2 regions of the Stenotrophomonas sp. SAU14A_NAIMI4_8 genome follow, and region 2 is predicted to be linked to the other one. Evidence: riboswitches for the same ligand, from Rfam matches in the RefSeq annotation. Region 2 holds a riboswitch; the other holds the start of a gene.
The links. A riboswitch is a leader RNA that binds a small molecule or an ion and turns the genes downstream of it on or off. The one in region 2 is predicted to bind glycine.
Positions count from the first base shown of each region.

Region 1: another riboswitch for glycine. It lies ahead of gcvP (aminomethyl-transferring glycine dehydrogenase); the one in region 2 lies ahead of C1930_RS17840 (trimeric intracellular cation channel family protein).

Region 1 is NZ_CP025999.1:3,202,982-3,209,407, forward strand. Features, by position in the region: gene C1930_RS14720 (M2 family metallopeptidase) at 1-613, shown strand, start outside; gene C1930_RS14725 (hypothetical protein) at 692-1,084, opposite strand; gene C1930_RS14730 (multidrug effflux MFS transporter) at 1,145-2,383, opposite strand; glycine riboswitch at 2,683-2,785, shown strand; gene gcvP (aminomethyl-transferring glycine dehydrogenase) at 2,848-5,715, shown strand; gene C1930_RS14740 (VOC family protein) at 6,007-6,417, opposite strand.
Region 2 is NZ_CP025999.1:3,948,298-3,954,723, forward strand. Features, by position in the region: gene C1930_RS17815 (NYN domain-containing protein) at 1-413, opposite strand, end outside; gene C1930_RS17820 (NAD(P)/FAD-dependent oxidoreductase) at 526-1,803, shown strand; gene C1930_RS17825 (nuclear transport factor 2 family protein) at 1,905-2,336, opposite strand; gene C1930_RS17830 (hypothetical protein) at 2,408-2,818, opposite strand; gene C1930_RS17835 (GIY-YIG nuclease family protein) at 2,892-3,158, opposite strand; glycine riboswitch at 3,200-3,289, shown strand; glycine riboswitch at 3,303-3,407, shown strand; gene C1930_RS17840 (trimeric intracellular cation channel family protein) at 3,492-4,109, shown strand; gene C1930_RS17845 (MdtA/MuxA family multidrug efflux RND transporter periplasmic adaptor subunit) at 4,443-5,630, shown strand; gene C1930_RS17850 (efflux RND transporter permease subunit) at 5,627-6,426, shown strand, end outside.

The DNA of each region.
Region 1 (6,426 bases), 750 kb from region 2:
GCTGGCGATGACGCCCAAGTACCTCAGCTCGATCGGCCTGGTCGATGCCCCGACCGAAAGCCGCGAAGCGGTGATCAACAACCAGATGCGCATGGCGCTGTCGGGCGTTTCGTTCCTGCCGTTCGGCCTGATGATTGATCGTTGGCGCTGGGGTGTGTTTGATGGTTCGATCACCCCGGACAACTACAACAAGGCCTGGTGGGACCTGAAGGCCAAGTACCAGGGCGTGGCTCCGGCCAGCGCGCGCGGCGAGGAGTTCTTCGATCCGGGCGCGAAGTACCACGTGCCGGGCAACACCCCGTACACCCGCTACTTCCTGGCCCGCATCCTGCAGTTCCAGTTCTACAAGGGCCTGTGCGATGCGGCTGGCTACAAGGGCCCGCTGCATGAGTGCACCTTCTACGGCAACAAGGAAGCCGGGCAGAAGTACTGGGCGATGCTGAGCAAGGGCGCCAGCCAGCCGTGGCAGGCCACGCTGAAGGAGCTGACCGGCAGCGACAAGCTCGACGCCGGCCCGATGATCGAGTACTTCACCCCGGTCAACGAGTGGCTGAAGCAGCAGAACGAAGGCCAGATGTGCGGCTGGCAGGCCAGCGCGGCACCGGCGAAGTAAAACGGAAAGGGGCGGATCCGCGAGGATCCGCCCCTTTCATTCTCGCCGGGCATGGCCCGGCGCTACCGCAATGCACGATCAGCTGTCCTTCTTCGCCGCCATCACCGCGGCCAGCTCGGCCTTGAACTCATCGAAGGTCAGCCCCTTCTCCTGCACTTCGGCCTGCGCCGCATCGCGCAGCGCATCGGAATAGATCAGGCGCACCGGCGTGCCATTGCGCTCGTGCAGCTCACCGGCCTGCATGATCATGGCCAGCACGTGCGCGGCGCTGTGGGTCTGGCCGGCAATGCGGCCATCCATGCCCAGCACCCATTCGCCATCGCGGCGGACCACACCGGCCAGCAGGGCACGCTGCGGATCGCGCAGTTCGGCATGCGGTTCGACCGGCGAAGCGGTGGCCGCCGCCTTGTTGGCAGCCTGCTTTTCCTGGCGGCGACGCTGGTCGCGGCGGATCTTGGACGTGGTGGACATGGGGGTCGTATCGAACAGCAAGGGGGCGCAAGAATAACCCAGCCCGGCCGCCGCGCCGCTTCACGCCAGCGGCGGCTGCTCCTGGACAGGGGCCTGCAGGGCGCGCTGGCGCATGTGTTCCCAGTACCAGAACACGAAGCCGGCGGCGAAGAAACCGGCCTGGCCCAGCGCCAGGTGCAGGGGGCTGGCACTGAGCAGCGGCGAGACCACGCCGGCCACCACGGTGCTGATCATCAGCTGCACGAAGGCCTGCAGCGACGAGGCCAGGCCGCGCTGGTGCGGGTACATGTCCAGCACCGCCAGGGCCAGGATCGGGAAGATCAGCGCCATGCCGGTGCCGCCCACGAAGATCGGCAGCACCGCCCAAGGCAGGGCCAGCTGCGGCGCCAGCGCCACGTAGCTGATGTTCAGCAGTGCCGACAGCGCGCACAGGGTGAAACCGATGCTGATCTGGCGGGTCGGCAGGGTACGCCCGGCCATGCGCCCGGACAGGAACGAGCCCAGGGTCATGCCGCCAATGGTGGGAATGAACAACCAGGCAAAGCCGCCTTCGCCCAGGTGCAGGTGCTGCATCACGAACACCGGTGCAGAGGCGATGTACAGGAAAATGCCACCGAAGTTGATGCTGCCGGCCAGCGCCAGGCGCAGGAAGCGCGGGTTGAAGCCGATGCGCACGTAGTCACGCAGCAGGCCGCGCGGTGACAGCGGCACGCGGGCTTCCACGGGGTGGGTTTCGGGCAGGAAACGCGCCGTGGCCACCAGCAGCAGCAGCGAGAACACCACCAGGAACCAGAAGATCAGCGGCCAGCCGGCGCCGCTGAGCAGGATCCAGCCGCCGATGATCGGTGCGATGGCCGGGGCGATGCCGAACAGCATGGACACCTGGCTCATCAGCCGCTGCGCGTCATGGCCGTGGTACAGATCGCGGATGACCGCGCGGCCGACGATCATGCCCACGCCGGCCGACAGGCCCTGTACGGCGCGGAACACCAGCAGCGTGCTCAGATCGGTGGACAGCGCGCAGCCCACCGAGGCGCCGACGAACACCACCAGCCCGCCCAGGATCACCCGCTTGCGCCCCCAGGCGTCGGACAGCGGGCCGTGGGCCAGGCTCATCAGGCCGTAGAACAGCAGGTACACGCTGATGGTCTGCTGCACCGCCACTTCATCCACGGCCAGGCGCTGGGCCAGCTGCGGGAAGGCCGGGAAGATGGTGTCGATGGAGAACGGGCCGAACATGGCCAGGCCGGCCAGCAGCAGGGCCATGCGACGGGTGGAGGGTGCAACGGCGGCGGTCATCGGCGGGCGTCCGGCAGGGCCGTGCGCAGCATGCACGGCAGGCGCCGCTTCCCCGTGGCAGGGACGGCGCCAGATGAATACGAGAGTCCACCCATGATAGGCGCCCCGGCCTGCCGACGCCATGGAGGAACGCGGCCACGCAGGGTCCGGGCCATCCTCCATTCAGCCCCGTCAATGCGGCCGCGCCCCACTGCGCCGGTCCGGCAACCGGCTATAATCGGCGGGCAACACGGTGGGAGAAGCGGAACACCGCTGCCGAAGGCGCAACGCCCGTAATCGCTCAGGCCCGATACCACCCGTAACACAACTCTGGAGAGACCGGTTCGATCCGGCGCCGAAGGGGCACGAAGCTGCGGTTTTCCGCGCTTTTAAACTCTCAGGCAAAAGGACAGAGGGGCGCCCCGCAGACCGCCGACCGGCGGCTTGTGCCCGTGCGTGTGCCCTTCCCTGACGGATCCTTCGCCATGTCCCAGAACACCCCCTCCCTGCGTGAGCTCGAGCACCACAGCGCGTTCGTTGAACGCCACATCGGCCCCAACGACGCCGAGATCGCGCAGATGCTCGACGTGGTCGGCCACGCCACGCTGGATGCGATGACCGATGCCATCGTGCCGGCGAAGATCAAGTCGCCCGCGCCGCTGGCTCTGCCCGAATCGATCACCGAAGTGCAGGCGCTGGCCAAGATCCGCGCGATCGCCGACAAGAACACCGTGCTGCGCAGCTTCATCGGCCAGGGCTACTACGGCACCCACACGCCGAACGTGATCCTGCGCAACATCCTGGAGAACCCGGCCTGGTACACCGCCTACACCCCTTACCAGGCGGAAATCTCGCAGGGCCGCATGGAAGCGCTGATCAACTTCCAGACCCTGTGCGCCGACCTGACCGGCATGGAGATCGCCAACGCCTCGCTGCTGGACGAAGCCACCGCCGCCGCTGAAGCGATGACCCTGGCCAAGCGTTCGGCCAAGTCGAAGTCGGATACCTTCTTCGTGCACGATGCGGTGCATCCGCAGACCCTGGAACTGCTGCGCACGCGCGCCGAGCCGATGGGCATCGTGCTGCGCGTGGGCACCCCGGCCGAAGCACTGGAAGCCGAAGCCTTCGGCCTGCTGCTGCAGTACCCGGACACCTTCGGCCAGGTGGGCGACTACAAGGTGCTGGTCGATGCCGTACACGCGCGTGGCGGCCTGGTGGCCGTGGCCACCGACCTGCTGGCGCTCACCCTGCTGGCCGCCCCGGGCGAATGGGGCGCGGACATCGTGGTCGGCAACAGCCAGCGCTTCGGCGTGCCGTTCGGCTTCGGTGGCCCGCACGCGGCCTTCATGGCCTGCCGCGATGCCTACAAGCGCTCGATGCCGGGCCGCCTGATCGGCGTGTCCATCGATGCGCAGGGCAACCCGGCCTACCGCCTGACCCTGCAGACCCGCGAGCAGCACATCCGCCGCGAGAAGGCCACCTCCAACATCTGCACCGCGCAGGTGCTGCTGGCGGTGATGGCGTCCATGTACGCCGTCTACCACGGCCCGGATGGCCTGACCCGCATCGCCCGCCGCACCCACCGCCTGGCCTCGATCCTGGCCGCGGCGCTGCGCAGCGCCGGCGTGCAGGTCGGTGGCGACTTCTTCGACACCCTGCACATCACCGGCGTGCACGCCGATGAGATCCACGCCAAGGCACGCGCCGCCGGCTACAACCTGCGCGCGATCGACAGCGACTCGGTGGGCATCAGCCTGGACGAGACCACCACCCGCGCCGACATCGTGGCCCTGGCCGCCGTGTTCGGTGCCGGCCTGGACGTGGAAGCGCTGGACGCCAGCACCGCCGACGCGCTGCCGGCCGGCCTGCTGCGCCAGTCCGCGTTCCTGACCCACCCGGTGTTCAATACCCACCACAGCGAGCACGAACTGCTGCGCTACCTGCGTTCGCTGGCCGACAAGGACCTGGCGATGGACCGCACGATGATCCCGCTGGGCTCGTGCACCATGAAGCTCAACGCCACCGCCGAGATGATCCCGGTCACCTGGCCGGAGTTCTCGCAGATCCATCCGCTGGTGCCGGCCGACCAGGCGCTGGGCTACAAGGAACTGATCGAATCGCTGGAAGCCATGCTGGTGGAATGCACCGGCTACGATGCGGTCAGCCTGCAGCCCAATTCCGGCGCGCAGGGTGAGTACGCCGGCCTGCTGGCGATCCGCGCCTACCACCGCTCGCGCGGCGAAGGCCACCGCGACATCTGCCTGATTCCGGATTCGGCGCACGGCACCAACCCGGCCTCGGCGCAGATGTGCGGCATGAAGGTCGTGGTGACCAAGACCGATGCCAACGGCAACGTCGATGTCGAAGACATCCGCGTCAACGCCGAGAAGTACAGCGACCGCCTGGCCGCGATCATGATCACCTACCCGTCCACGCACGGCGTGTTCGAGGAGGAAGTGGTCGAGATCTGCGAGATCATCCACCAGCACGGCGGCCAGGTGTACACCGACGGCGCCAACATGAACGCCCTGGTGGGCGTAGCCAAGCCGGGCAAGTGGGGTTCGGACGTGTCCCACCTGAACCTGCACAAGACCTTCTGCATCCCGCACGGCGGCGGTGGCCCGGGCGTGGGCCCGTGTGCGGTGAAGGAACACCTGGCCCCGTTCCTGCCGGGCAAGCTGGGCGACAACGGCCCGGTCGGCATGGTCAGCGCGGCCAGCTTCGGCAGCGCCTCGATCCTGCCGATCAGCTGGATGTACATCGCCATGATGGGCACCGAAGGCCTGCGCAAGGCCACCCAGGTGGCCCAGCTCAACGCCAACTACATCGCCAAGCGCCTGGCCCCGCACTTCAAGACCCTGTACACCGGCCGCAACGGCCTGGTGGCACACGAGTGCATCCTGGACGTGCGCCCGCTGGAGAAGACCAGCGGCGTGGGCGCCGAAGACGTGGCCAAGCGTCTGATCGACTTCGGCTTCCATGCCCCCACCCTGAGCTTCCCGGTGGCCGGCACGCTGATGGTCGAACCGACCGAAAGCGAATCGCTGCACGAGCTGGACCGCTTCATCGACGCGATGATCCAGATCCGCGAGGAAATCCGCGCGATCGAAGACGGCCGCCTGGACCGCGAGGACAACCCGCTGAAGAACGCCCCGCACACCGCCACCGCGGTGACGGCCAGCGAGTGGACCCACGCTTACCCGCGCGAACTGGCCGCCTTCCCGCTGCCCAGCCTGAAGCTGCAGAAGTACTGGCCGCCGGTGGCGCGCGTGGACAACGTGTACGGCGACAAGAACGTGATGTGCGCCTGCATCCCGGTCGATGCCTACAAGGACGACGAAGTCGAAGCATGATCGACAAACGGCCCGCGCAAGCGGGCCGTTTTCGTTTGCATCCACGCATGGCGTGGATCTACTGCCGGCATCCTGGAGTAGATCCACGCCATGCGTGGATGCCGTGGACTCACGGGCCCGGCATCTGCCCCAGGCTCAACTGCCACGACACGCCGAAGCGGTGCTGCACGTAGAGTCGAGCTTGCTCGACTGCTTCACCGCGAACGGCCCGCGCAAGCGGGCCGTTTGTTGAAGGGCGTGTGGACCAAGGTCCACACCCACAAGGATCGGTCCACACCCACAATAATCCGATCACGGGTCCGGCATCTGCCCCAGGCTCAACTGCCACGACACGCCGAAGCGGTCCTGCACCCAGCCATAGCGGTTGCTGAAATCGTAATCGCCCACCGGCATCAGCCAGTGCCCGCCCTCGCCCAGCGCCCGCGCCGCGCGCTCGAACTGCTCGGCGCCGGAACATTCCACGAACAGCGAAATCGACGGGCTGAAGGTGAAATCGTGCACATCCAGGCTGTCGAAGCACAGGTAGTGGGTGCCACCCAGCAGGAAGATCGCCTGCCGCACCTGCCCCGGCACGCCCGCGCCGGCGCCTTCGGGATGGCGCTGCAGGGCCAGCAGGCGGAAATCGGCGAAGGCTTCGGCGTACAGCGCCAGGGCGGCCTCGGCCTGGCCGGTGAACATCAGGAAAGGACGGCTGCGCAGCATGCGGTGCTC
Region 2 (6,426 bases):
AACTTGGAACAGGCGTTGACGAACGGCTCGGGCGTCTTCTTTTCGCCAAAGCCATAGACCTTCACCCCGTCGGTCAGCAGGCGCATGACCATGGGCGTGAAGTCGGCATCACTGGACACGATGGCGAAGCCGTCCAGGTTGCGCGCGTACAGCAGGTCCATGGCATCGATCACCATGGCCATGTCCGATGCATTCTTGCCCTTGCTGTAGGCGAACTGCTGGATGGGGCGGATGGCGTACTCGTGCAGCACCGCCTCCCAGCCCTTCAAGCGCGGGCTCTTCCAGTTGCCGTAGGCGCGGCGCACGTTGGCCACGCCATGGCGGGCCACTTCGGCCAGCACTTCATCAATCTTCGATGCCGGCGCGTTGTCGGCGTCGATCAGCAGGGCAATGCGCTTTTCCGGTTCGGACATGGGTTCCTCGGCGAAGGGGCTGCGGCCTGAACCGAGTATCGCCGATCCCGTTGGGCGGGCATGTGACGTGCGATGATGCCGGACGACATCCATCCCCCTCCGGAGTACGTCGATGAGCCGCGAACCAGTCCCCCACCTGGTCATCATCGGCGGCGGTTTCGCGGGCCTCTGGGCCACCCGTGCCCTGGCACGCGAACGGATCAGGATCACCCTGGTCGACCGCCGCAACCACCACCTGTTCCAACCCCTGCTGTACCAGGTCGCCACTGCGGGCCTGTCCGCACCCGATATCGCCGCGCCGCTGCGGCATATCCTGGGCCACCAGCGCAACGTGGAAGTGCGCCTGGGCGAAGTGGTGGGCATTGAAAAACAGGCCCGCCAGATCACCCTGGCCGACGGCAGCACGCTGGGCTATGACAGCCTGCTGCTGGCCACCGGCGCCACCCATGCCTACTTCGGCAACGACCAGTGGGCCGCCGATGCGCCAGGCCTGAAAACCCTGGACGATGCAATCGCCCTGCGCCGCAAGCTGCTGCTGGCGTTCGAGCGTGCCGAAGCCGAGCCAGACCCGGAGAAAAAAGCCGCCTGGCTGAGCTTCGCCGTGGTGGGTGGTGGCCCCACCGGTGTGGAACTGGCCGGTACGCTGGCCGAGATCGCCCGCCACACCCTGCGCAACGAGTTCCGCCATATCGATCCGGCCAGCGCCAAGGTGCGACTGGTGGAAGCCGGCCCGCGCGTGCTGTCCTCGTTCCCGGAAGTGCTTTCGCTGAAGGCACGCCGGCAGCTGGAAAAGCTGGGCGTGGAAGTGCTGACCGGCACCCCGGTCAGTGATATCGACAGCCAGGGGTTCAAGCTGGGCGACCAGTTCGTGCCCGCGCGCACGGTGGTGTGGGCGGCCGGCGTGGCCGCCTCACCGCTGGCAAAGACCCTGGACGTGCCGCTGGATCGCGCCGGCCGGGTGCAGGTGCAACCGGACCTGACCCTGCCCGGCCACCCCGAACTGTTCGTGGCCGGCGATCTGGCTGCGGTCAGCCAGGCCGATGGCCGCCCCGTGCCTGGCGTGGCACCGGCCGCCAAGCAGATGGGCAAGCACGTGGCCGAAACCATCCGCGCGCGCCTGCACGGCAAGACCGAACCCGGGGCATTCAAGTACGCCGACTACGGCAACCTGGCCACCATCGGCCGCATGGCCGCGATCGTGCACCTGGGCAAGCTGCAGCTGTCAGGCATCCTGGCCTGGTGGTTCTGGCTGGCCGCGCACGTGTTCTTCCTGATCGGCTTCCGCAACCGCATCGTGGTGCTGTTGAACTGGGCCGTGGCGTACTGGAGCTACCAGCGCAGCGCGCGCATCATCTTCGGTGATGACCAGGACGACCGGCGCCCGAAATAACGGGCGGGAAAACGGGGTCGGATCCCTTGCACTAGATCCACGCCATGCGTGGATGAATGACCGTGCGGGCCGCCTTGGGAACATCCACGCATGGCGTGGATCTACTCTGCCTTCGGCTTGGGGTACCACAGCGCGTTGACGATAACCCAGCGCTGGTCGAAACGGCCCATGTGGAAGTAGTCCACGAACCACGGCGTTTCCAACCGCACCGAGGCGGCGTTGCCGGTCACATCCAGCACCGTGCAGCGACGTTCCCATTGATCCTTTGGGGTCTTCAGTGCGCCCTGCCGGGTCAGTGCAACCAGTTCTTCCTTCGACATGCGGCGCAGGCCCAGGCGTTCGTCGGGCGTATCACCCAGCACGGCGCGCTTGGCCAGGTCCGGATGCAGCGCGCGGGCGACACGCTGCGGGTCGCCCTCCAGTTGGCCATCGACGTAGTCATGGCAGGTCGCTTCGATGGCTGCCAGGGTGGAGGGGTCGGCGGTGGGGCTGGTGGCTGCAGCGACAGCGAACAACAGGGCAACGGTGGACATGGGTGTCTCCAGCGCTGGGCGTGTGGCGATGGTGGCATGGCTGGGGGATCCCATCCACGCATGGCGTGGATCTACGGCATCAGACCCATTTCATCGGCACCCAGTTGCAGGTACATGAAGGCCGCCGCTGCGTCCGGCATCGGCTGTCCCTGCGGGAACGTATCGAGCCATGCGGTAATGCGCGCATGACGGCCCTTCAGCGCGTCGCCCAGCGCTTTCTTCTCGGCTGCCGTTGCCCGTTGCTGCATCTCGTCGCGCAGCTCGTCATCGGCGATGCCCCACTTCTCGGCCAGCGGGATCAGATCGACCAGATCGGGGGGCACCTGATCGCGGCGCAGGCCAATGACTTCAGGTGTGGTCGGGCCGCGCTGCGCGGTCAGTTCGGCGGCGGTGCCGATCTGTCCGTGCTGCAGCGACGGCGGGGTCTGGGCGCCTGCCGGCAGAGCGGTGCAGAGGGACATCAGCAACCAGCGGTGTTTCATCGGACCGTCCCTGTGTCGATGGGTGTGGCGATGATGGCATGCCACGGGGTACCCATCCACGCATGGCGTGGATCTACGGGATCGCGGCCTGCAGCCAGGCCAGCTTGCGTTCGCGCGGTTGCTGCTTGAGCTGCCATTCGGCACGCGAGGCGGCCGCGCGGTCGGGGTACTCGCGCACGGCCAGGATCTGCAGCGGCGGTCGCGCCCGGGTATAGCGCGCGCCCTTGCCGGCCTGGTGGGCGGCGAAACGGGCCGCCACGTCGGTGCTGATGCCGGCGTAGTAACTGCCGTCGCGGCATTCAAGCAGGTACAGGAACCACGGGCGGGGGGACGGGGCCATGCCGCCGATTATGCCGTGCTGCACTGCAGCGGATATACTGGCGCCCGAATGCAGGAGAGAGGCGCCGCGCTGGCGCCCGCCGAAGGCGCAGGCTCCCATGATCGCTCAGGCCGGTGGGCTGGAATCCCACCAACCATGCATTCGACACGCCGAGCTGGAGAGAGGTCGCCGGGCACGCCCGCCGCGATCCGCCGAAGGGGCACGCGGTTCATCCCGCTGAACTCTCAGGCAAAAAGGACAGCGGGAGCGGCACCGGTCATCGTCATTCCGTCATTGCGCAGGCAGTGGCGGTATATGCGCATGGCCGGCCCCACCGCGCCCGGAGCCTGACCCATGCTGCTGTCCATCATCTACCTGATCGCCATTTCCGCCGAAGCCATGACCGGCGCCCTGTCTGCGGGCCGCCGCCGCATGGATCTGTTCGGCGTGGTCATGATTGCCTGTGTGACTGCCCTCGGCGGCGGTTCGCTGCGCGACATCCTGCTGGGGCATTACCCGCTGGGCTGGGTGAAGCATCCGGAGTACCTGGCCTTCACCGTGTGTGCGGCGCTGATCGCCACCTGGGTGGCGCGCTGGATGCACCATTTCCGCCGCACCTTCCTGGTGCTCGATGGCCTGGGCCTGATCGCCTTCACCCTGATTGGTTGCTCGATCGCGCGCGAGGCCGGCCACGCGATGCCGATCGTGCTGATTGCCGGCATGCTGACCGGCGCCTTCGGTGGCGTGCTGCGCGACATCCTCTGCAACGAAGTGCCGCTGATCTTCCAGAAGGAGCTGTACGCGATCATCTCGCTGCTGACCGGTGCGGTGTATCTGCTGTTGCTGCATTGGGGCGTGGCCGATGCCACAGCGATCCTGTGCTGCCTGGGCGGTGGCTTCGCGCTGCGCCTGCTGGCGATCCATTACCGCTGGGAAATGCCCAAATTCGTGTACCACGACGAAGTGCATTGAGCAGTGCGTAGAGTCGAGCTTGCTCGACTGCCGTGCTTCGTAGAGTCGAGCCTGCTCGACTGCTCCCGGCAAAAGCAGTCGAGCAAGCTCGACTCTACGAATCCAGGCCCCGCCAAGCAGCCCCGCACGCCCCACGCCGCAGCGCCATGACCTTGGTCATGCGGCAATCGGCAGGCTGATTCGCTACCATGGGCGCCCCGTCGCACGCGCGACGGCATCCAGCCACGCCGCGCTGCGGCCCCGCCAGACAACTCCCCTCCCCCGCTGCCCGCGGCGCACGATGCGCGAGCGGGCGTACATGTCCCTGCGCGTGCGCAGGGCGCAGGATGCCCCATGTCCGCTGTCGAGTCGCCCCGTAGCACCCCGCCCCGTTTCCGTCGCGCGTGGCTGATCGCCGCCGTGCTCGTGGCCGCCGCCGCGCTGGCCTGGTGGGCCTGGCCGCGGGCCGATGCAAGCGCAGCCGCCAGCAGCCCCGGCAAGACGGTACCGGTGCGCGTGGCCCGGGCCAGCGCCGAGCCGCTGGTACTGCGCCTGAAAGCAGTGGGCACGGTCACTCCGCTGCACAGCGTGGTGGTGCGCAGCCGCGTGGACGGCGAGCTGATGCGCCTGCAATTCCAGGAAGGCCAGCAGGTGAAGGCCGGCGATCTGCTGGCGCAGATCGACCCGCGCCCGTACGAAGTGAAGCTGGCGCAGGCACAGGGCACCCAGCAGCAGAACCTGGCGGAGCTGGAAAACGCCGAACGCCAGTTGCAGCGTTACCGCGAACTGCAGCGCCAGCACTTCGTCTCGACACAGGAACTGAGCGACCAGCAGAGCAAGGTGCGCCAGCTGCAGGGCCGCCGCATCAGCGACCAGGCTGCCGTGGACGAAGCGCGCCTGCAGCTGCAGTACACCCGCATCATCGCCCCGGTAAGCGGCCGCGTGGGCCTGCGCCGGCTGGACGTGGGCAACCTGGTGCAGGCCAGCGATGCCGAAGGCCTGGTCACCCTGGCCCAGACCGCGCCGATCAGCGTGCTGTTCACCGTGCCCGAACCGGAACTGCCGGCGCTGCTGGATGCGGTACAGGCACAGCCGGCGCTGGCCGTGGAAGCCTGGGACCGCGAAGAACGCACGCAGCTGGCGCACGGCGCGCTGTCCAGCGTGGACAACCGCATCGACACCGCCACCGGCACGTTGAAGCTGCGCGCGCAGTTCGACAACGCAGACCAGGGGCTGTTCCCGAACCAGTTCGTCAATGTGCGGCTGCAACTGGGCGAGCACCCTGCCCTGCTGATTCCCGATGCCGCTGTGCAGTTCGGCAGCCAGGGCAACTACGTGCACATCGTCGACAAGGACAACAAGGCGCAACGCCGCACCGTGGTGCTGGGCCCGGCCGATGATGGCCGCGTAGCCGTGCGCTCGGGGCTGCAGGCCGGCGACCAGGTGGTGATCGAAGGCATCGATGGCCTGGAAGATGGCACCGCCGTGGAGATCGTGGCCGAACCCGCCGCGCAGGCGAAGGCGGCCAAGGCCGGCGCATGAACCTGTCGCGCCCCTTCATCCTGCGCCCGGTCGCCACCACGCTGCTGATGGTGGCCCTGCTGCTGTCCGGCGTGCTGGCCTATCGGCTGCTGCCGGTGGCCGCGTTGCCGCAGGTGGACTACCCGATCATCCAGATCACCACGCTGTATCCGGGCGCCAGCCCGGAGCTGACCACGCGCACCATCACCGCGCCGCTTGAACGCCAGCTCGGGCAGATTCCCGGGCTGAAGCAGCTGTCGTCGACCAGCTCCGGTGGTGCTTCGGTCATCACCCTGCAGTTCGGCCTGGAGGTGTCGCTGGGGGTGGCCGAGCAGGACGTGCAGGCGGCCATCAACGCCGCCGGCAGCTTCCTGCCGGACGACCTGCCGGTGCCGCCGGTGTACCGCAAGGTGAACCCGGCTGACACGCCCATCATCACCCTGGCGGTGACCTCGCAGGGCCTGTCGCTGCCGCAGGTGCATGACCTGGTCGACACCCGCATCGCCCAGCGCCTGGCCCAGCTGCCCGGCGTGGGCCTGGTCAGCCTGGCTGGCGGTCAGCGGCCTGCGGTGCGCATCCAGGTCAATGCTGCCGCGCTGGCGGCCAATGGGCTGGGCATGGACCACATCCGCACGGCCATTGCGGCCGCCAATGTGAACCTGCCCAAGGGCAGCTTCGACGGCCCGATCCGTGCGGTGATGCTCGATGCCAACGACCAGATGCGCAGCGCGGACGAGTACCGTGCGCTGGTGCTGGCCTGGCGCGAAGGCGCACCGCTGCGACTGGGCGACGTGGCCACCATCACTGACGGCGCCGA